2 regions of the Streptomyces sp. NPDC054849 genome follow, and region 1 is predicted to be linked to the other one. Evidence: riboswitches for the same ligand, from Rfam matches in the RefSeq annotation. Region 1 holds a riboswitch; the other holds the start of a gene.
What was found. Region 1 has a riboswitch for S-adenosylmethionine ahead of ACWGIF_RS17160 (aminotransferase class V-fold PLP-dependent enzyme). Riboswitches for the same ligand answer to the same signal wherever they lie in the genome.
Positions count from the first base shown of each region.

Region 1 (11,123 bases):
TCCCCGAGATCGCCGAGTCCATCGCCGCGCTGGACAGTGTCAGCGAGGTCTACTCCGTCACGGGGACGTACGACCTGATCGCGCTGGTCCGCGTGGCCCGCCACGAGAACCTGGCGGACATCATCCCCGGCCGCATCAGCAAGATCCCGGGCGTCGAGGCGACGGACACCCACGTGGCGTTCCGTACGTACTCCCAGCACGACCTGGAAGCCGCCTTCGCCATCGGCCTGGACGCGTAGCGCCTCCGGCGAGGTCTGCGGTACGGCTCGGGCCTTGCACCCCCGCCCCCAGGGCCACGCGGCCCTGGCTTCGGCGCGCCTCAAACGCCGGCGGGGCTGAAATGGTGCCCTGAGCGGGATCCCGGCCGGCACCCAAGAAGTCCTGCGGCCCGCCGACAGGGGTCGGCCCGTGAGGCTGCGCCGGGGTGTCTCCTCGGCTCGCGCCAGTCGCCCTGCGGGCGGCTCGGCCCAATGAATGCTGCGGCCCACCAATAAGGGTCGGTCCGTGGGGCTGCGCCGGGGTATCTCCTCGGCTCGCGCCTGCGGGCATGTCCCGGCTGTGCGGCCTGGGTTGCGCGCTCGTCCTGCGGGGACACCCCGCCACATCCCCACTCCCCTCCGCCCGGAACACCGAAGGGGCTCCCTCGCACTGCCGAAGCCGGCCGTGGGGCGGGGACACGCAGGAGGGTCCCCGCAGGACGAGCGCGCAACCCAGGCCGCACGGCGCAGCCACTGCCAAGTGCGCGAGCCGAGGAGATCCTCGTGCGGGGCCCCGCCCCACCCCCACACCGCCAAGCCCCCGCAGGGGAACCCGCGAGCCGAGGAGATCCTCGTGCGGGCCCCGCCCCACCCACACCGCCAAGCCCCCCGCAGGGGTAATGGCCCGGACCGGCGGTATCGGATCCCAGTACGTCATGAGCTCCAGCCCGTCAGACGGCGGGGACGCAGCGGCCCTCCTCCGTGCGGTACTGCCACTTGGCGCCGTCCGCGACGAGTTCCCTCACCGCCCGCACGAACCGCTCCACGTGCTCGTCGGGGGTGCCGGCGCCGAAGCTGACGCGGATCGCGTTCAGGGAGCGCTCGCCCGGGGCGGCCTCCGGGGCGCCGCACTCGCCCTGGGCCTGCGGCTCGCTGCCCAGCAGGGTGCGGACCAGCGGGTGGGCGCAGAACAGGCCGTCGCGGACGCCGATCCCGTACTCCGCGGACAGGGCCGCCGCGAAGTGGGAGCTGTTCCAGCCGTCCACCACGAACGAGATGACGCCGACCCGCGGCGCGTCGTCGCCGAACAGGGACAGCACGCGCACCGCCGGGACGTCGGCCAAGCCGGTGCGGACCTTCGCGATGAGGTGGCGCTCCCGGGCGACCAGGTTCTCGAAGCCCGCCTCGGTCAGGGCCTTGCAGGCCGAGGCGATGGAGTAGACGCCGATGACGTTCGGGGAGCCTGCCTCGTGGCGGGCGACCGTGGTGTGCCACTCGACGTCCACTCCGCCGTCCTCGCGCCGGGCCACCGTGCGGGAGGCCCCGCCGCCGGCCAGGTAGGGCTGCGCCTCCTGCAGCCAGTCCGCACGACCTGCGAGCACGCCCGAGCCGAACGGCGCGTAAAGCTTGTGCCCGGAGAAGGCCACCCAGTCCACGTCCAGGTCCTGTACGGATACGGGGTGGTGCGGGGCCAGTTGGGCGGCGTCCAGCACGATCCGCGCGCCGTGGGCGTGCGCGGCGGCGGCGAGTTCCCTGACCGGCCACAGTTCACCGGTGACGTTGGACGCGCCGGTCACGCACACGAGCGCCGGGCCGTAGGGGTCGCGGTCGGCCAGCGCCCGCTCCAGGGTGGCGACGGCCTCGTCCGGGGTGCGCGGGGCGTTGAGGTAGGTGACCTGCGCGTTCGTCCACGGCAGCAGCGAGGCGTGGTGCTCGGTCTCGAAGACGAAGACCTGGCAGTCGGCGGGGAGCACGGAGGCGAGCAGGTTCAGGGAGTCGGTGGTGGACCGGGTGAAGACGACCTGGTCGCAGGGGCGGCAGTCGAGGAACCGGGCGACGGTGGCTCGGCTCTGCTCGAAGAGGTCGGTGGAGAGCTGCGAGAGGTAGCCGGCTCCGCGGTGCACGCTGCCGTAGTACGGGGCGTACGCGGCCACGTCGTCCCAGACCCGCTGCAGGGCGGGGGCGCTGGCGGCGTAGTCGAGGGCCGCGTAGGTGACCTCGCCGCCGGTGACGAGCGGGACGGTGACGTCCCGGCCGAGGACCGGCAGCGGCTCGGCGCAGGCAGGGTCGGCGGCGGGGTCGACGGTGGAGGCGCAGGAGGGGCCGACGGCGGTGGCGGCGGTGGCCACGGCGGTGGCGCTCAGGGATGCGGACATGGCGGAATCTCCCGGCAGGCAGGGCTGAATGGCTTCGGTGTGCCCGTACGCGGGTACGGCTCGGCGGCCGTCCGGGGTACGGGAGGTTCCTCGGACCGGTCGACGCGCGGGTACGCGGAAACGACCCTGGTCCGAGGGGTGAAGGTGGGGCGGAGTCGCCCTATCGCATTCGCTTGCTCACGGAAAAACGCTCCTCGAGAAGACCAGGACCCCTGGTTTCGAGGGATCCGCGCTTGCCGTAGGCCTTGCTGCCTACGACCTGGTCATCACCCGGGGCACCCCGCCACGGAAGGAGGGTTGCCGGACAGCAAGCCGGGGCCTAAACGCTGTCACTCGTGACCTGGTCTGCATCCTGCCACATGATCCCCCGAGCGCAAGACCCCGGTCCGCCATGCGGACCGGGGTCTCGGCTCGAAACAATCAACCGAATCAGGCGTTACTGGCGGCCACCCAGCGCTCCAGGGCCGCCCTCGCCGCACCCGAGTCGACCGACTCCGCCGCGCGGGTGATGCCGGCCGCGAGCTGCTCCTCCAGGGTGCCCGGACCGGGGTCCAGCGCCACCAGGGCGGCCGCCGAGTTCAGCAGCACCGCGTCGCGGACCGGGCCCCTCTCGCCCGCCAGCAGGCGGCGCGCCACGTCCGCGTTGTACGAGGGGTCCCCGCCGGCCAGGGCCGAGACGTCGACCAGGTCGATGCCGACGTCGCGCGGGTCGAAGCGCTGCTCCGACACCTTGCCGTCGCGGACCCACCAGATGCGCGAGGTCGCCGTCGTGGTCAGTTCGTCCAGGCCGTCGTCCCCGCGGAAGACCAGCGCGGACGAGCCCCGCTCGGCGAGAACGCCCGCCACGATGGGGGCCATCCGGGGGTCGGCGACGCCCGTCGCCTGGGCCCGTACGCGGGCCGGGTTGGTCAGCGGGCCGAGGATGTTGAAGGTGGTGCGGATGCCCAGTTCCCTGCGCGCCCCGGCCACGTGCCGCAGCGCCGGGTGGAACTTCACGGCGAAGCAGAAGGTGATGCCGGCCTCCTCGGCGACCTCGACCACCCGCGCCGTGCTGAGGTCGAGGTTGACGCCCAGCTTCTCCAGGACGTCCGAGGACCCGCTCGCCGAGGACGCGGCCCGGTTCCCGTGCTTGACCACCTTGGCACCGGTACCGGCCACCACGACCGCCGACATCGTCGAGATGTTCACCGTCTTGGCCCCGTCGCCGCCCGTGCCGACGATGTCCACCGTCCGGCCCGGCACCTCGATCAGGTTGGCGTGCGCGTACATGGCCCGTACGAGGCCGTTGATCTCTGCGACCGTCTCCCCCTTGGCCCGCAGCGCGACGGTGAATCCGGCGATCTGGGCGTCGGTGGCCTCCCCGCGCATGATCCGGTCCATGGCCCAGGCGGTGTCGTCGGCGCTCAGGTCCTGACCGGTCAGCAGGGCGTCGAGAACGCCCGGCCAGCCACGGGCCGCCACGCTGTCGCCGCCTGCCGGGGTCACAACGTTCATGGTCCGCTCCTGTGCTAGTGGGCCGCCCCCGTACTCGCCGCCCACGTCGAATGGGAAGGGCTTCAGCCTATCCAGCCCCGGAGACGGCAAAGAGCCCCGTCCAGACACTGGACGGGGCTCTCGCCGTGGCGACACCAGGACTGACCGAAATCAGTCCCTCATGCAGTGGTGCAGGGGATCAGTGGTGGCCGTGGCCGGCCTGGATCTCCTTGTACTCCTCCACCGTGGGCTTCGGAATCTGGTTGTTCTCCGCGTAGAAGCCCTTGCTGAGCTTCGCGCGCAGCTTCTCCATCGCCTTCACCTTGCGCTCGACACCGTTCTCGTCGACCGTCGGGCCGATCTCGACCGGCTTGTACTGCTCGTGCGCGGTGAGCTTGTGCAGCTGGCCCTGCGGGAGCGGCTCGTGGACCTCGACGAACTCACCGTGCGGCAGACGCTTGATGATGCCGGTCTCGCGACCGTGCAGCACCTTGTCGTGGTCCCGGCGCTGGAGGCCGAGGCAGATCCGCTTGGTGACGATGAAGGCGAGGACCGGGACGACGAAGAAGCCGATCCGGACGAACCAGGTGATCGCGTTGATCGAGAGGTGGAAGTACTGCGCGAACATGTCGTTTCCACCGCCGATCAGGAGCACGATGTACTCCGCGATCCAGGCGACACCGAAGGCCGTACGGGTCGGGACGTTGCGCGGGCGGTCCAGGATGTGGTGCTCGCGCTTGTCCCCGGTGACCCAGGACTCGATGAAGGGCCAGACGGCGATCGCACCCAGTACCAGCGGGAAGAGCAGCAGCGGGATGAACACGCCCAGGACGAGCGTGTGGCCCCACAGGTTGATCTCCCAGCCGGGCATGGCTCGGATCAGGCCTTCCGGCATACCCATGTACCAGTCGGGCTGCGCACCGGTGGACACGTGGTCCGGGCGGTACGGGCCGAGCGCCCAGATCGGGTTGATCGTGGCGATCGCCGCGACGGCCGAGATGACGCCGAAGACCAGGAAGAAGAAGCCTCCCGCCTTGGCCATGTAGACCGGCAGCAGCGGCATGCCGACGACGTTGTTGTTCGTCTTGCCGGGACCCGCGAACTGGGTGTGCTTGTGGTAGAAGACCAGGATCAGGTGGGCCACGAGCAGGCCCATCATGATGCCGGGCAGCAGCAGGATGTGCACCGAGTAGAACCGCGCGACGAAGTCGCCGCCCGGGAACTCCCCGCCGAACAGGAACATCGACAGGTACGTGCCGACGACCGGGACGGACAGGATGGCGCCCTGCATGAAGCGGACACCGGTACCCGAGAGCAGGTCGTCCGGCAGCGAGTAGCCGGTGAAGCCGGTGAACATGCCGAGGACCAGCAGCAGGAAGCCGAAGATCCAGTTGACCTCACGCGGCTTGCGGAACGCGCCGGTGAAGAAGACGCGCATCATGTGCACGATCATCGCCGCGACGAAGATCAGCGCGGCCCAGTGGTGGATCTGACGGATCAGCAGGCCACCGCGGACGTCGAAGCTGATGTCCAGGGTCGAGGCGAAGGCCTCGGACATCAGGACGCCCTGCATCGGCACGTACGAGCCGTGGTACTCCACCTCGTTCATGCTCGGGTGGAAGAACAGCGTCAGGTACACACCCGTGAGGATGATGATGATGAAGCTGTAGAGGCAGATCTCGCCCAGCATGAAGGACCAGTGGTCCGGGAAGATCTTGCGCATGTTGGCCTTGGCCAGCCCGTAGATGCCCAGGCGGCCGTCCGCCCAGTCCGCTACGCGCTCGCCGGCCGGCGCCTTGCGCTTGTTGTTGACGGGGGTGCTCATCCGCGCTCCCAGAAGGCAGGACCGACGGGCTCTTCGAAGTCGCCGAGCGCTTCGAGGAAGCCTTCGTCATTCACGCCGATCCGCAGCTGCGGAAGCGCGTGACCGGCCGGGCCGAAGATGACACGGGCGCCGTCGGAGAGGTCGAAGGTGGACTGGTGGCACGGGCAGAGCACGTGGTGCGTCTGCTGCTCGTACAGGCTGATCGGGCAGCCGACGTGGGTGCAGATCTTGGAGTAGGCCACGATCCCGTCGTGGGACCACTCCAGCTCCTGCTTGTCCTTGATGTCGTCCGGCTGGATGCGGACGATCATCAGGGCGGCCTTGGCGATCTGGACCTGGAAGTCATGCTGGTGCTCGTCCAGGCCTTCCGGCATGGCGAACGTCAGCGACCCGACGACGACGTCCTCGGGACGCAGCGGCTCCATCGTGTTCTGGTTGATGAGCAGCTTGCCCTTGGCCCACAGGGTCGTGCGCAGCTTCTTCTCGGGCAGCGGGCCCAGGTCACGCATGATCACGACGGCGGAGAGCGGCAGCATGGCCAGCGCACCCAGCAGCGTGTTGCGGATCAGCGGGCGACGGGCGATGCCGGACTCGTTGGCGCCGTCGCGGAAGTCCTGCAGGACCTGCGCCTTGACCTCCGGCGGAGCGGCGATCTCGTGGCGGTCCGCGGCGACCTCGACGTCGGACATCAGGGTGCGGGCCCAGTGGACCGCTCCCGCGCCGATGCAGAAGAGCGCCGTGCCCAGCGTCATGCCCAGCGAGAAGTTGAGCGCGCTGATCTTCCCGAGCGGGAAGATGTACACGATCTTGTCGACCGGGAAGATCACGTAGGACGCGATGAAGGCGATCGTGGCCAGCATCGAGATCGTGAACAGCATCGCGACGGTGCGCTCGGAGCGCTTCGCCGCCCGCTCGTCGATGTCCTGGATGCGGGGCTTGTGGACCGGCAGGCCCGGGTCGGCGAACGGGTCGTCCGCCACTGCTACGCCACCGTGGTGGGCGTCGCCCTGCTCGCTCGGCAGGTGCTTCTCTTCGGGAATCTCTTGGCTACTCATGACTTCTTGGCCTTAGCGGTGTGGGCCGCGACCCAGACGGCGACAGCGATCAACGCACCCAGGGCGAAGATCCAGCCGAACAGACCCTCGGAGACGGGGCCGAGGCCACCGAGCTTCAGGCCACCGGGGCTGGTCGACTTCTCGCCGTTCACGTTCTCCAGGTACGCGATGATGTCCTTCTTCTGCTTCTCCGGCAGGGTGCTGTCGGGGAAGGAGGGCATGTTCTGCGGGCCGGTCTGCATGGCCTCGTAGATGTGCTTCGGCGAGACGTCCTCAAGGTTGGGGGCGTACTTGCCGTTCGTCAGGGCGCCGCCCTCGCCGGTGAAGTTGTGACACTGCGCGCAGTTGTTGCGGAACAGCTCACCACCGTTGGCGACGTCGGCACCCGCCGGGTCGTACTGCTTCTCGGTCGGCGTGATCGGACCGGCGCCGAGCGACGCGATGTACGCGGCCAGCTGGTCGATCTGCGCCTGGGTGTAGATGTTCGGCTTCTTCGGCACCTGGGCGCCGGGCTGCTGGGCGGGCATGCGGCCCGTGCTCACCTGGAAGTCGACGGCCGCGGAGCCGACGCCGACCAGGCTCGGGCCGTCAGAGGAACCCTGACCGCCGGTTCCGTGGCAGCTTGCGCAACCCACGGCGTAGAGCTTCTTGCCCTCCTCGATGGCGAGGGACTGGGCGGTTTCATCGGCCTGCGCCTTGCCCGCGGGAGCAAAGGCGGCGTACAGCCCCCCAGTGGCCGCCAGCGCGAAGAGTAGAACGACGACCGCCGCCAGCGGATGGCGTCGTCGTGCGGAGAGCTTTTTCACGGATTACCCCGGTGTCAGGATCTTCTGCGTCGGTGTGTCTGGATGGAGTGCCGGGTCGGGCCCGGTGACGTGTTCGCTACTTGATCAGGTAGATCGTGGCGAAGAGGCCGATCCAGACGACATCGACGAAGTGCCAGTAGTAGGACACGACGATGGCCGACGTGGCCTGTTCGTGGGTGAACCTCTTGGCCGCGTACGTCCGGCCGAGGACCAGCAGGAAGGCGATGAGGCCGCCCGTCACGTGCAGACCGTGGAAGCCCGTGGTCAAGTAGAAGACCGAGCCGTACGGACCGGACGAGAGGCTCATGCCCTCGTGCTTGACCAGCTCGGTGTACTCGAACACCTGGCCGCCAATGAAGATCGCACCCATGACGAACGTGATGATGAACCACGTCCGGAGCTTCTTCACGTCACCGCGCTCGGCTGCGAATACGCCGAGCTGGCAGGTGAGCGAGGAAAGCACCAGGATCGTCGTGTTCGTCGCCGAGAAGGGCAGATTCAAGGCCGAAGCCTGCTCTGTCCAGTACTCGGGGCCTGTCACGGATCGCAGGGTGAAGTACATCGCGAAGAGGGCCGCGAAGAACATCAGCTCGGAACTCAACCAGATGATGGTTCCGACGCTGACGAGGTTCGGCCGGTTGACCGTCGGGTGCGCGTGCCCGGTATCTACTGTCGTTGCTGTCGCCACGACCGACATTATGTCGGTCGCTTATCCCGCCCTCACCCCGGGGGGTGCCGTTCGGAGTGTCAGGGGCGTGTGCAAGGCCCGAACGGCCCATCAGATGAGCCAATGAGCGTCTCGGGCGAGGGTGTCGGAACCGATGTTGACAGCGCATCGGGAGGAGTAGCATCCCGCGCAACAGCAACGTGATTCACGGGACACGTGGAGGAACGAAATGCGGGCGACTGCGCGGGTTCTGGTCTACAGCGACGACGCGGGCACCCGGGAGCAGGTGCGGCTGGCGGCAGGGCGCAGGCCGGCCGCCGACCTGCCGCCGGTGGAGTTCCTGGAGTGCGCGACGCTGCCGGCGGTCCTGACGGCACTGGACGCGGGCGGCATCGACGTGTGCGTGCTGGACGGCGAGGCGGTTCCGGCCGGGGGCATGGGTGTGTGCCGGCAGATCAAGGACGAGATCTTCCGGTGTCCGCCGGTGCTGCTGCTGATGGGGCGTCCCCAGGACGCCTGGCTGGCCACGTGGAGCCGCGCGGACGCCGCCGTGACCCTTCCGGTGGATCCGGTGGAGTTCGCGGACGCCCTGGCGGGTCTGCTGCGGGCCAGGCTGTCCTCCTCGGCCGCCTGAGGGAGTTCCCGCGGGCCTACGGATCGCCGTAGGCCCTCGCGGGGCCCTCGCCTCTCGCGTCAGACCGTGGGCCGCAGGCGGGTCTGGTCCATCGGACTGCGGCCTTCCTGGGTGCCCTTGAGCAGGGCGCTGCCCTGGCGCCAGTCCTTCCAGTCCATGTTCCAGTCGCCGAAGCCGTTGCCGAAGATGTCCATGTCGTCGCCGATGCTGTTGATCACCTGGACGATGTCGCCCTCGGTGATGTTCTCGTAGAACCAGGCGGCGTTGCCGGTGCTCATGCCCGTGCAGCCGTGGCTGACGTTGGCATAGCCGTGCGAGCCCACGGACCAGGGCGCGGCGTGGACGTATTCACCACTCCAGGTGACGCGGGTGGCCCAGTAGACGGGCAGGTTGTAGTACTCGCTGCCACCGATGCCGACGGTGTCACCGCGCATCTGTACGTAGTACTGCTTCCCGAGCACCACCTTGATGCCGTTGCGGGTGGAGAAGCCGGGCTTGCCGGTGGTCACCGGAATGGAGTTGATCACTTCTCCGTTGCGCTTGAACGTGAGCCAGTGCGAGGAGGCGTCGGTGGTGACCTCGACGCGGTCGCCGATCTCCAGCTTCAACGGCTTGGAGACGGACCCGTGGAGCTCGTCGGTGATCTTGATGCCTTCGAGGTTGCTCCGTACGGAGACCACGCTGTTGGCGGGCCAGTACTCCTTGGGGCGGTAGTGGAGCCTCTTGTCGTCCACCCAGTGCCAGGCACCCTCGACGCCGGGCGGGGCGTCGACGATCAGGCCCCGTTCCACGACCGCGCGGGCGGCCTTGTCCTTGACCGGCTCGTTGAGGTCGGCGGTGAGGGGCTGACCGACGCCGTACTTGCCCTCCTCCGGGCCGAATTCGACCTTGAGGACACCCTTGCTCGGGGTGGTGTCGAAGGTCAGCGTGCGCTGCCCCGGGGCGCCCCGCTCGTCCTCGGTGCTCACGGTGACCGTGTAGCGAACGCCTGCGGCCATCGGGGCGGTGTTGTGCCAGCGGTCGCCCTTGGCGCTCAGTTCGCCTGCCAGGCGGCGCCCGTGGGTGTCCACGGCCGTCACGTCGGTGATCCGGCCGCCGCCACTCTTGGCGGTGATTTCGAGGGGCCGGTCGGGGTCCACGGGACGGCTGCCGGAGGTCTGGTTGAAGGCGACCTGATCGCCCGCGTCGTACGGGCGGGCGGACAGCGGGTTGTCGCCGGACCCGCATGCGGTGGCGCCGGCCCCGAGGGACGCGACCAGCAGGGAGCAGCTGAGTACCGTCCAAAGACGCGGTGAGTGCTTCATGGAACCAACGCTATGAAGATATGACAATTACGGCGCGCCGGGTGACTGCAAACGAGGGGCCCGGACTCCTCCGAAGAGGTGTCCGGGCCCCGGGTACCGCGCGGCCGGGCCGCGGGGGTGCTGCTACTGGTTCTGGTTCTCACCGCGGTAGTACTCGTACACCCAGCCCCACAGACCGATCAGGATCAGCGGAGCGGAGAAGTACATCAGCCACCAGCCGAAGACGACGCCCATGAAGGCGAAGGCGCCACCGATGGCCAGCGAGAGCGGCTGCCAGCTGTGCGGGGAGAAGAACCCCAGCTCGCCCGCCTCGTCGGCGACGTCGGCCTCCAGGTTGTCCTGGGCCATCTCGTCGACGCGCTTGGCCGTGAAGGCCAGGTAGTAGCCGATCATGACGCTCAGGCCGAAGGCCAGGAAGAGCGCGGTGGTACCGACGGGCTCCTTCGACCACACGCCATACACGATGGCCATGACCAGGATGAAGAAGGAGAGCCAGAGGAACATCTTGCCCTGGATCTTCACTTGCCGGCCTCCTTGTCACCGGTGAGCGCCTTGGTGCCGCCGGCGGTGTGGTCCTCGAGGTGGTCGAGGGCCGCGATCTCCGGGTGGTGCAGGTCGAACGCCGGGGATTCGGAGCGGATCCGCGGCAGGGTGAGGAAGTTGTGCCGCGGCGGCGGGCAGGACGTCGCCCACTCCAGCGAACGGCCGTAACCCCACGGGTCGTCGACCTCGATCTTCTTGCCGTACTTCGCCGTCTTCCAGACGTTGTACATGAACGGCAGCATCGACAGGCCGAGCACGAACGAGCTGATCGTCGAAATCGTGTTCAGCGCGGTGAAGCCGTCGGCGGCGAGGTAGTCGGCGTAACGACGCGGCATGCCCTCGGCGCCCAGCCAGTGCTGCACCAGGAAGGTGCCGTGGAAGCCGATGAACAGCGTCCAGAAGGTGATCTTCCCGAGGCGCTCGTCCAGCATCTTGCCCGTGAACTTCGGCCACCAGAAGTGGA
Region 1 covers NZ_JBSGZI010000033.1:54,950-66,072, forward strand. The annotation lists gene ACWGIF_RS17155 (Lrp/AsnC family transcriptional regulator) at 1-239, shown strand, start outside; gene ACWGIF_RS17160 (aminotransferase class V-fold PLP-dependent enzyme) at 929-2,353, opposite strand; SAM riboswitch class IV at 2,578-2,694, opposite strand; gene trpD (anthranilate phosphoribosyltransferase) at 2,783-3,847, opposite strand; gene qcrB (cytochrome bc1 complex cytochrome b subunit) at 4,026-5,651, opposite strand; gene qcrA (cytochrome bc1 complex Rieske iron-sulfur subunit) at 5,648-6,706, opposite strand; gene qcrC (cytochrome bc1 complex diheme cytochrome c subunit) at 6,703-7,512, opposite strand; gene ctaE (aa3-type cytochrome oxidase subunit III) at 7,589-8,209, opposite strand; gene ACWGIF_RS17190 (hypothetical protein) at 8,409-8,813, shown strand; gene ACWGIF_RS17195 (Ig-like domain-containing protein) at 8,873-10,117, opposite strand; gene ACWGIF_RS17200 (cytochrome c oxidase subunit 4) at 10,241-10,639, opposite strand; gene ctaD (aa3-type cytochrome oxidase subunit I) at 10,636-11,123, opposite strand, start outside.

Region 2 (11,123 bases), on a different contig from region 1:
GGACCGCGCCCGCGCCCGCGACGGACGGCCTGCGTGCCCGGCGGTTCCTTCCCACCGGACCCTGCGGGCCTCACCGACCCGGTCCTCGTTCAGTAGCACTCTCACCGGGAGAGTGCTAATGCCAATGATTAGCACTCGACCCCCGAGAGTGCAAGCGGCTTCGAAGAAGCCCCGGTGGGGCGTGGCGGTCGGGCGAGGGGTGGGCGCAAGCGGCTTCGGGCGACGCCCCGGGACTCATCGGGCGACGCCCCGGGACTCCCGGCAACGCCCCGGGACTCCCGGCAACGCACAAGGGGCCCGCATCCCTCCTCAAGGATGCGGGCCCCTCGTATGTGTGCGCGTACGCGGGTGCGCGCGTACGTGTCGCGTCGGTGGTCGATCGCTCCAGGACTAGCCGAGTGCGAGCTTGACCATGTCCGCCTGCGGACCCTTCTGGCCCTGCGAGATCTCGAACTCGACCCGCTGACCCTCTTCAAGGGTGCGGTATCCGTCCATCTGGATGGCGCTGTAGTGGACGAACACATCCGCACCACCGTCGACCGCGATGAAGCCGTAGCCCTTCTCCGCGTTGAACCACTTGACGGTGCCCTGAGCCATGCCTAACTCCCCTATTACTGGCCCTTGCGCGGGAACGCACTTCGCGTTCCCGGGTCAGAACTTGCGTCGGAACGCGTCGACCGAGGCTGAATGTATCTGCGCGAGTGCTGTCTGCAACAGGTCAATCCGACGAGAAATCTGGACACCGAGAAACATTGAAATAGAGTGAAAATTTGGCATCTTGCAGGGCAACTCGGGCCTGACATATCTCGCCAAAGCCCCATACCGCGCTTGCACATTGGCCCGATGTCGACCCTCGCGCGGCCCGCTCATATGCGGCGGGCAAGAACAGCGGAGGGGACTTCCCCAACCCTACCGCGCCCAATCAAGCAGAATTGCCCCCTCCGCTTTTAGCGGAGGGGGCAATTTCGGTTTACGCCTGTCGCCTGACGGGCGATCAAAGACCGATCCAGGGGATCAGCAGCCGCCCGCGACGGCCGGGATGATCGAGACGCCGGCGCCGTCCGGCGTCGCCGCCTGCAGCCCGCCCTCGAAACGCACGTCGTCGTCGTTCACGTAGACGTTCACGAAGCGACGCAGCCTGCCCTGGTCGTCCAGGACGCGCGCGGCGATGCCCGGGTGGCTCTTCTCCAGGGACTCGATGACCTCGGCGAGGGTCGCGCCCTCGGCCGGGACCTCGGCCTGACCGCCGGTGTAGGTGCGCAGGATGGTGGGAATGCGGACGTTGACGCTCATGGCGCTACTGCCTTTCCGGTAGAGCAGGGGGAGGGTCAGGCCAGGCCGGCGGCGCGGAACGCGTCCAGGCTCGGGCGGATGGTGGCGGTCTGCCCGCTGTCCGCGGCCACCGCCTCCAGGGTCTTGAGGCCGTCGCCGGTGTTGAGGACGACGGTGGTCAGCGTCGGGTCGAGCTGCCCGTTGTCGATGAGCTTCTTCGTCACGCCGACGGTCACGCCGCCCGCGGTCTCGGCGAAGATGCCCTCGGTCTGCGCGAGGATCTTGATCGCCTCGACGACCTGCTCGTCGGTGACGTCCTCGACGAAGCCGCCGGTGCGCCGCGCGATGTCCAGGACGTACGGGCCGTCCGCCGGGTTGCCGATGGCCAGCGACTTGGCGATGGTGTTCGGCTTCTGCGGGCGGACCACGTCGTGACCGGCCTTGAAGGCGGTCGACACCGGGGAGCAGCCCTCGGCCTGGGCGCCGAAGATCTTGTACGGCTTGTCCTCGACCAGGCCCAGCTTGATCAGCTCCTGCAGACCCTTGTCGATCTTCGTCAGCTGTGAGCCGGACGCGATCGGGATCACGATCTGGTCGGGCAGCCGCCAGCCGAGCTGCTCGCAGATCTCGTACGCCAGGGTCTTGGAACCCTCGCCGTAGTACGGGCGCAGGTTGACGTTGACGAACCCCCAGCCCTCGCCCAGCGGATCGCCGATGAGCTCGGAGCAGAAGCGGTTGACGTCGTCGTAGTTGCCCTCGATGCCGACCAGCTCACCGCCGTACACACCGGCCATGACGACCTTGCCCTGCTCCAGGTCGTGCGGGATGAACACGCAGGAGCGGAAGCCGGCCCGGGCGGCGGCGGCGCCGACCGCGCCGGCCAGGTTGCCGGTGGAGGAGCAGGACAGGGTGGTGAAGCCGAAGGCGCGGGCGGCCTCGACGGCGATGGCCACGACACGGTCCTTGAAGGAGTGCGTCGGGTTGCCCGAGTCGTCCTTGACGTACAGCTTGCCGGTGACGCCGAGCTCCTTGGCCAGGTTCTCCGCGTCCACGAGCTTGGTGAAGCCCGGGTTCAGGCTCGGCTTGGAGGCCACGTCCGAGGGGACGGGCAGCAGCGGCGCGTAGCGCCAGATGTTGGGAGGGCCGGCCTCGATCGCGGCGCGCAGGGCCTCGGGGTCACCGGTCGGAAGGTCGTAGGCGACTTCCAGCGGTCCGAAGCACTCGGCGCACGCGAAGATGGGGCCGAGTTCGAAGCGGGTACCGCACTCGCGACAGGAAAGGCCGGTGGCAGGTCCGAGATCAACAGAGGTGGCGACAGTCTGTGCAGCCATGATGGCGAGGCCCTTTCTCCTCATCTTCCCCATGGCGCACTTCGCCATGAGACGGAATTGGCACCTTCCCTAGCCGGGGACCTCGCTGACGTCGCTTGACGAGCGATCGCGAGAACCGACTGGAGGGTTGCCGGGGCTTCAACGGGCCGTGTCCCTCTGCCCCTCTGGATGAGCGGTATGGCACCGGCACACGCGCTCTGTGGCGCGCCGGTGCGTTTGTACGCGGGGACCCCCGGCATGCGGTGGTCCTTCGCGTTGTTCAAGACTGTAACCGAAGGCCCGGGCGGTTGAGACAGGCGTCCGAACCGCGAGATGGATCACATAACGGCAGATATTGCCGACACGCAGGGAGTGCTGAGGGTGCTGGAAGAGGTGGAGCGCTGGCTGGCAGACCGCTCCTGGTCAGCCGCCGACCGACCGCTCGACCAGCTGCTCGACCGGAAACGGGCGGCCGGGACCACGGTCAGCGTGGTGCTGCCCGCGCTGGACGAGGAGGCGACGGTCGGCGCGATCGTCGAGGTGATCCGGCGTGATCTGATCGAGGGACTGCCCGTCCCGCTGGTCGACGAGTTGATCGTGGTCGACTCCGGCTCGGCCGACCGTACCGCCGAGGTCGCGGCGAAGGCCGGAGCCCGGGTGGTGCACCGCGACGAGATCCTGCCGAGGATCCCGGCCCTGCCCGGCAAGGGCGAGGTGCTGTGGCGCTCGCTGCTGGCCACCAGCGGGGACGTCGTCTGCTTCGTCGACGCCGATCTGCGCGACTTCTCGGCCGACTTCGTCTCCGGGATCGTGGGTCCGCTGCTCACCGAGCCGGACGTGCAGTTCGTCAAGGCGATGTACGACCGCCCGCTGGGTGACGCCCCCGGCCAGGGCGGACGGGTGACGGAGCTGGTCGCCCGCCCGCTCCTCAACCTCCACTGGCCTCAGCTCGCCGGCTTCGTCCAGCCGCTGGGGGGCGAGTACGCCGTACGCCGCTCCCTGCTGGAACGGCTGCCGTTCCCCGTCGGGTACGGCGTCGAGCTCGGCCTGCTCGTCGACGCACTGCACACGGTCGGGCTGGACGCGCTGGCCCAGGTGGACGTGGGCGTACGGCTCCACCGCCATCAGGGCGGACAGGCGCTGGGCCGGATGGCCGCGGCGATCTACCGCACCGCCCTGGTGCGGCTCTCGCGCGGGCACCTCGTACGGCCGGAGCTGACGCAGTTCGAGCGCGGCCCGGACGGCTTCATACCGCGGACGTACCCGGTGGACGTCGAGGAGCGGCCGCCGATGGCGGGCATCACGGAGTACGCGCGACGCCGCGTGGCGTGACGATTGCGGACGTTTGAGCGAGCACGGGCCGGGCTAGGTTGGCCGCATGGCTTCTCAGGTACTCGTTGCAGCGAACCGCGGCCCGCTTTCCTACGCCCTCTCCGACGACGGCACGCTCAGTGCCCGGCGCGGGGGCGGCGGTCTCGTCTCCGGACTCTCCGCGGCGCTCGCGGAGCAGCCGGAGGCGCTGTGGATCTGCGCGGCCCTGTCGGAGGCGGACCGTGAGGCGGTCCGCCGGGGTGTCGCCGAGCCGGGCGTCCGGATGCTGGACATCGATCCCACGATGTACGACGACGCGTACAACGGCATCGCCAACTCCGTGCTGTGGTTCACCCACCACCACCTCTACGACATCCCGCGCGAGCCGGTCTTCGGCGCGGAGTTCCGCCGGCAGTGGGCCTCGTACGTGGCCTACAACCGCGCCTTCGCCGAGGCCCTGGCCGAGGAGGCGGCGCAGGGCGCGGCCGTCCTCGTGCAGGACTACCACCTGGCGCTGGTGCCGGGTCGGTTGCGGGAACTGCGGCCGGACCTGCGGATCGGGCACTTCACGCACACGCCGTGGGCCTCGCACGAGTTCCTGCTCATGCTCCCGGACGACATCCGGAGCCAGCTGGTGTGGGGGATGCTCGGCGCGGACCGGCTGGGGTTCCACACGGAGGGATGGGCGGCCAATTTCATCAGCGGCGCCGCCATCGACGACGCGCGCGGCGTCGCGGACCCGTTCTTCCCCCGGGACGGCCAGAGCGGGGTGCACCACCGCAGGATGACCGCGGACGGGAGCCGGTACGGGGAGAAGCGGTTCACCGCGGTGACCCGGTACCCGCTCGGGGTCGACGCGGACGAGCTGCGGGCGCTGGCGCACCGGCCGGAGGTGGACGAGAAGCTGGCGCAGCTGCGGTCGGAGGTCGGCGACCTGAAGACGATCGCGCGGGTGGACCGGACGGAGCTGTCGAAGAACATCCTGCGGGGCCTGCTCGCGTACCGGGAGCTGCTGACGGTCCACCCCGAATGGCGCGGCCGGGTGGTGCACCTGGCCTCGGCGTACCCGTCACGGCAGGACCTCGCGGTGTACCGGACGTACACGGAGTCGGTGCGGGAGCTGGCGGCGGAGATCAACGCGGAGTTCGGGACGGCGGACTGGCAGCCGGTGCTGGTGTCGGTGCAAGACGACTTCGCGCGCTCACTGGCGGTCTACCGGATGGCGGACGTGGCGCTGGTGAACCCGGTGCGGGACGGGATGAACCTGGTGGCGAAGGAGATCCCGGTGGTGTCGGAGGCGGGGTGCGTGCTGGTGCTGTCCACCGGGGCCGGGGCATACGAGGAACTGATGCAGGACGCGCTGACGGTGAATCCGTACGACGTCACGCAGACGGCGGAGGCGTTGCACGCGGCGCTGTCCATGCCGGCGGATGAGCGGGCGGAGCGCACGAAGCGCCTGGCCGCGGCGGCGACGGCCCTCCCGCCGACCCAATGGTTCGAGGCCCAGCTGTCCGCTTTGCGAGGCTGACCGCCCACCCCCTGGGGCTCCGCGATTCCAGCCCCGCCGGCGTTTGAGGCGATCTTTCAAGCGCCGCCGGCGTTTGAGGCGCGGGGGTCCGGGGGCGGGCCCCCGGGCAGCGGCGCCGCACCCCGCAGCGGAGCGGTCAGGCGCGCACGGCCACGGCCAGCTCGGCCAGGAAGGCGGCCACCGCACCGGGTCCGGGCAGGACGAGGTCCGCCCGGGAGGCCAGCTCGGGAACCTCGGCCGAGCCACTGCACACCAGCAGCCCCGGCAGGCCCTCGGCCCTGCGCTTCTCGACCGCCGAGTACGCCGCCAGGTCACCCAGGTCGTCCCCGGCGTACAGCACCGCCTCTGCGTCCCGCTCCGCCAGGAACTCCGCCAGGGCGACGCCCTTGTCCATGCCCGGCGGGCGCAGTTCCAGGACCGCCCGGCCCGGCTCCACCATGAGCCCGTGGCGGGCGGCCAGCTCGGCCAGGGGTTCGCGCAGCGCCGCGAAGGCCGCCGCGGGGTCCGAGGCCCGCCGGGTGTGCACCGCCAGCGCGCGGCCCTTCTCCTCGATCCAGGTGCCCCGCCAGGCCCCGATCGATTCGAGGAATCCCGGCAGCTCCGCCCGGACCGCCGCCACCCCGGGGTGCTCGGCGGGGGCGTGGACGAGGCCGGTGACGGCGTCCCACCGTTCGGCCCCGTAGTGGCCGAGGACGACGAGGTGTTCCAGTCCGGGGACCCCCGCGAAGCCCCCGTAGCGGACGGCGACGCTCGCCGGCCGGCCGGTGATCACGGCGACCGAGTCGACCTCGGGGGCGAGTGCGGAGAGAGCCGGGACGGCTCCGGCGTGGGCTCGGGCCTGGTCGGGGTCGGGGACGATGTCGGCGAGCGTGCCGTCGAAGTCCAAGGCGACCACGGACCGGCGGGGTGCACGGAGCAGGGCTTCCAGTCCCTCGCGTCCGGCTGCGGTGACGGGCGTCGGCAAGTCGTGCGGAAGGCTCCCCATACGCACGACCCTAACGGCCCGGCGCAGCGACGGCTACGGCTATCGCCGGGCCCGCTGGGCCTCTCGGATCCGGCGCAGCCGGTTGACCGTGCCCGGTGCGTGGGCCAGCGCCCGGGGGTCGTCCATCAGCGCGTTGAGGAGCTGGTAGTAGCGGACGGGGGTCATCCCCAGCCCTTCGCGGATGGCCCGCTCCTTGGCTCCGGGCCCGGGCCAGGTGCGTCCCTCGTACGCGAGCACCGCGGCCTCCGTGGCCGTCAGCTGCCCCTCGTCCGTCATACCGCCAGATTAACGCCGACCTCCGACAGCAGCCCCGCCGCATCCGGCCCTCCGCACCGGGCCTCCCCACCAGGCCGCCGAGCCCAGCCCCGCCCCGCCCCAGCCCAGCCCCCGGCCCGGCCCGACACCACCTCGGCCCCTGGGCGCGGCCCCCGCTACCGCGGGTCCGCCGCCCGGGCGGTCGTGGCGATCTCCTCCAGCACCTTCGCCGGCTGTCCGCCCGGCTGGACGGTCTTGCCGATGTTCTGCTTGATGTCCTCGCTGACGCCTGCCCATGACTTCTTGCCGACCGGGTACAGCCGCGAGCTGGGCAGCGCCGCCAGGAAGGTCTTCAGCTGCGGCGCCGAGCCGCCCGTGGCGGCCTGCTTGGCCTGGTAGCCGCTGGTGGTGGCCGGCAGCAGGTCGTACATCTCGGTGAAGGCCGTCACGTTCTTCGGCTGGTACAGGAAGTCCAGGAACTTCCCGGACTCCTGGCGGTGGCCGGTCTTGAAGGCCATGATCCAGTCGGCGACGCCCATGGCCGACTGCTCGCTGCCGTCGGACGTCGGCAGCGGCACCATGCCGTACTTCACGCCCTTGGAGTCGGCCTGCTTCAGCAGGGTCGGGTGCCCGTTGAGCATGCCGACCTCGCCCTTGGTGAAGGCCTCGAAGGCGGCCTGCCGGTCCAGCTTGCCCGGCTCGACCGGTCCGGTCAGCCCCTGCCCGACCATCTTGTCCCGCAGGAACTCCAGCGTCCGGACGTTGTCGGCCGAGTCGATGGAGTACGCCTCTTCGTTGTCGGTGTAGCCGCCACCGCCCGCGAGCATCCACATCATCGTCTCGGCCTGCGCCTCCTCGCGGCCCAGCGGCAGCGCGAGGGGGGTGGGCACGCCCGCGGTCTTGAGCTTCTTCGCCGCGGCCTCCAGGTCCGCCCAGCTCTTGGGCTGCCAGCTGCCGGCCTTGGCGTCCTTCGCGATCACGCCGGCGTCGGTCAGCAGCTTCTCGTTGTAGAAGAGCAGCCGGGTGCTGGCCACGAAGGGCAGCCCGTACTGGACCTGCTTGACCTTGCCGGCGTCGGCGAGCGGTGCGAGGAAGTCGGCCTCGGTCTTCACGGAGAGCAGCTCTGCGGCCGAGTGCAGCCTGCCGGCGGCCGCGTAGTCGGCGTAGGCGCCGATCTGCGCGATGTCGGGGGCCTTGCCCGCCTTGACCATCTCCGCGACCTTGGCGTCGACCTCGGACCAGGAGTAGACGCTGACCTCGACGTCGATCCCCGGGTTGGCCTGCTCGAAGGCCGTGGCCAGGTCCTTCCAGTAGGCCACCGAGGAGTTCTGCGGATTGTCCCCGTAGTCGGCCGCCACGACCCGCAGGGTCACCTCGTTGTTCCCGGTGAGTCCGCCGACGGCTCCGCAGCCCGTCAGCGTCACGCCGGTCAGACACAGCGCGGCACCGGACGCGGCCAGCCTCAGGTAACGACCCTTCACAGTTCTCGATCCACCCCTTGTTGTACGTACGATCCACGTAAGGTCTACACCACTTTGGCAGCTCGTCCACATCGGGCTCCCGACCAGGGCCCCCAATTTGTATGGCCACTCAACAATCCCCCTCAATGGACTAGACCTTTCCCCGCCGAGCACGCGAGACTGTCTCTGTGAAACCCGTGAAACACGTCATCGCCCTCGATGTGGGCGGCACCGGGATGAAGGCCGCCCTCGTCGCCGGCGACGGCACTCTGCTCCACGAAGCGCGCCGCGCCACCGGCCGCGAACGGGGCCCCGACGCCGTCGTCGAGACGATCCAGGACTTCGCCGCCGAGCTGCTCGACACCGGCCGGCAACGCTTCGGGCGGGCCGCCTCGGCCGCCGGAGTGGCCGTTCCCGGCATCGTCGACGCCGACAACGGGATCGCCGTCTACGCGGCGAACCTCGGCTGGCGGGACGTACCGATGCGCGCCCTGCTCAGCAGACGCCTCGGCGGCATCCCGGTGGCCCTCGGCCACGACGTGCGCACGGGCGGACTGGCCGAGGGCCGCATCGGCGCCGGCCGGGGTGCCGACCGCTTCCTCTTCGTCCCCCTCGGCACCGGCATCGCCGGCGCCATCGGCATCGTCGGCCGCATCGAGGCGGGCGCCCACGGCTACGCGGGCGAGATCGGGCACATCGTGGTACGCCCGGGCGGCCCCGCCTGCGGCTGCGGCCAGCACGGCTGCCTGGAGACCCTCGCCTCCGCCTCCGCCGTCAGCCGCGCCTGGGCGGCCGCCTCCGGCGACCCCGAGGCCGACGCCGCGGACTGCGCCAAGGCCGTCGAATCCGGCGACGCCCGCGCCCGGGAGGTCTGGCTGGCCGCCGTCGGCGCCCTCGCCGACGGGCTGGTCACCGCGATCACCCTGCTGGACCCGCACACGCTGATCATCGGTGGCGGCCTCGCCGAGGCGGGGGAAACCTTGTTCACACCACTACGGAAGGCCGTGGAGGAGCGCGTGACGTTCCAGCGGCTCCCCCACATCGTGCCGGCGGCCCTCGGGGACACCGCCGGATGCCTGGGCGCAGGGCTGCTCGCCTGGGACCTACTCGCCACGGAGGTACCTGCCTGATGTCCGGAAGCGCACACAGCACCGTTCTCTCCGGCGCCAGGGTGGTGCTGCCCACCGGAACCGTGGCGGGCGGCCGGGTCATCGTCGACGGCGACCGCATCGCCGGCAGCGCCCACGAGGGCTCCCGGATCGTCGACCTGTCCGGGCACTGGATCGTCCCCGGCTTCGTCGACATGCACAACCACGGGGGCGGCGGCGCCTCGTTCACCTCCGGCAGCGCCGAGGACGTCCTCAAGGGCGTGCGCACCCACCGCGAACACGGAACCACCACCCTCGTCACCTCCACCGTCACCGGCGACCTGGCCGAACTGGCCCGGCGCGCGGGGCTGCTCGCCGAGCTCACCCAGCAGGGCGAGATCGCCGGCATCCACTTCGAGGGGCCGTTCATCAACCCCTGCCGCAAGGGCGCGCACAAGGAGGACCTGCTCCGCGACCCCGACCCGGCCGAGGTCCGCAAGCTGATCGACGCCGCCCACGGCGCCGCCCGCATGTTCACCCTCGCCACCGAACTCCCGGGCGGCCTGGACTCCGTACGGCTGCTGTCCGAGCACGGGGTCATCGCCGCGATCGGGCACACGGACGCCACGTACGAGCAGACGCGCGCCGCCATCGACGCGGGAGCGACCGTCGCCACCCACCTCTTCAACGCGATGCCGCCCCTCGCGCACCGCGAACCCGGCCCGATCGCCGCGCTGCTGGAGGACGAGCGGATCACCGTCGAGCTCATCAACGACGGCACCCACCTGCACCCCGCGGCGCTGGAACTGGCCTTCCACCACGCGGGCGCGCACCGCGTCGCGCTGATCACCGACGCGATGGACGCGGCCGGCTTCGGCGACGGCACCTACCACCTGGGCCCGCTGGAGGTCGAGGTCAGGCAGGGCGTGGCCCGGCTCGTCGAGGGCGGCTCCATCGCCGGCTCGACGCTCACCCTGGACACCGCCTTCAAGCGCTCGGTGACCCTCGACCGGCTGCCGGTGGAGGCCGTGGTCCAGGCGATCTCCGCCAACCCGGCCAAGCTGATCGGCCTCTACGACGAGATCGGCTCGCTGGAGCCCGGAAAGTACGCGGACCTCGTGGTCCTGGACGCCGGGTTCGACGTCAAGGGCGTCATGCGGCGTGGCGAATGGGTCGTCAGCCCCCTCGGCTGAGGGGGTATCCGACGGCCAAGCGGCGGTACGCGCGACGGCGGTGGGCCCCGGGGCTGGGCCGACCGCCCCGTCTTTGGCATGATCCCGGCAGCAACAGACCCGGGAGTGCCCATGATCCTGACCGTGACGCTCAACACCGCACTCGACGTCACGTACCGCGTGCCGAGGCTGCTTCCGCACGCCTCCCACCGGGTCACCGCCGTCACCGAACGCCCCGGCGGCAAGGGGATCAACGTCGCCCGCGTCCTGGCCGCGCTAGGCCACGAGGTGACGGCGACCGGCTTCGCGGGCGGCCCGGTCGGCGCCGTCGTACGCGAACTGCTGGCGCGGTCCCCGGGGGTGGTGGACGCCCTGGTCCCCTGCGCGGGCACCACGCGCCGCACCGTGGCCGTGGCGGACGGAGCCTGCGGCGACACCACCCAGTTCAACGAGCCGGGCCCGCTGATCACGCCCGGGGAGTGGTCGCTGTTCCTCGCCCGGTACGAGGAGCTCGTCCGCACGGCCCGGGCCGTGGCCCTGTGCGGCAGCCTCCCGCCCGGGGTTCCGGTGGGCGCGTACGCGGTGCTCGTACGGACGGCCCGCGCGGCCGGCGTCCCGGTCCTCCTGGACACCAGCGGCGAGGCCCTGCGCCGCGGGGTCGCCGCCCGCCCCGAGATCATCAAGCCGAACGCCGCCGAACTGGCCGAACTCACCGGCTCGCGCGACCCGCACCCCGCCACCC
Region 2 covers NZ_JBSGZI010000013.1:99,518-110,640, reverse strand. The annotation lists gene ACWGIF_RS09020 (cold-shock protein) at 391-597, opposite strand; gene ACWGIF_RS09015 (MoaD/ThiS family protein) at 1,015-1,293, opposite strand; gene thrC (threonine synthase) at 1,329-2,603, opposite strand; SAM riboswitch class I at 2,621-2,778, opposite strand; gene ACWGIF_RS09005 (glucosyl-3-phosphoglycerate synthase) at 2,964-3,914, shown strand; gene ACWGIF_RS09000 (alpha,alpha-trehalose-phosphate synthase (UDP-forming)) at 3,961-5,421, shown strand; gene otsB (trehalose-phosphatase) at 5,558-6,406, opposite strand; gene ACWGIF_RS08990 (DUF3263 domain-containing protein) at 6,446-6,682, opposite strand; gene ACWGIF_RS08985 (ABC transporter substrate-binding protein) at 6,838-8,142, opposite strand; gene ACWGIF_RS08980 (ROK family protein) at 8,319-9,251, shown strand; gene nagA (N-acetylglucosamine-6-phosphate deacetylase) at 9,251-10,402, shown strand; gene ACWGIF_RS08970 (1-phosphofructokinase family hexose kinase) at 10,514-11,123, shown strand, end outside.
Region 2: another riboswitch for S-adenosylmethionine. It lies ahead of thrC (threonine synthase); the one in region 1 lies ahead of ACWGIF_RS17160 (aminotransferase class V-fold PLP-dependent enzyme).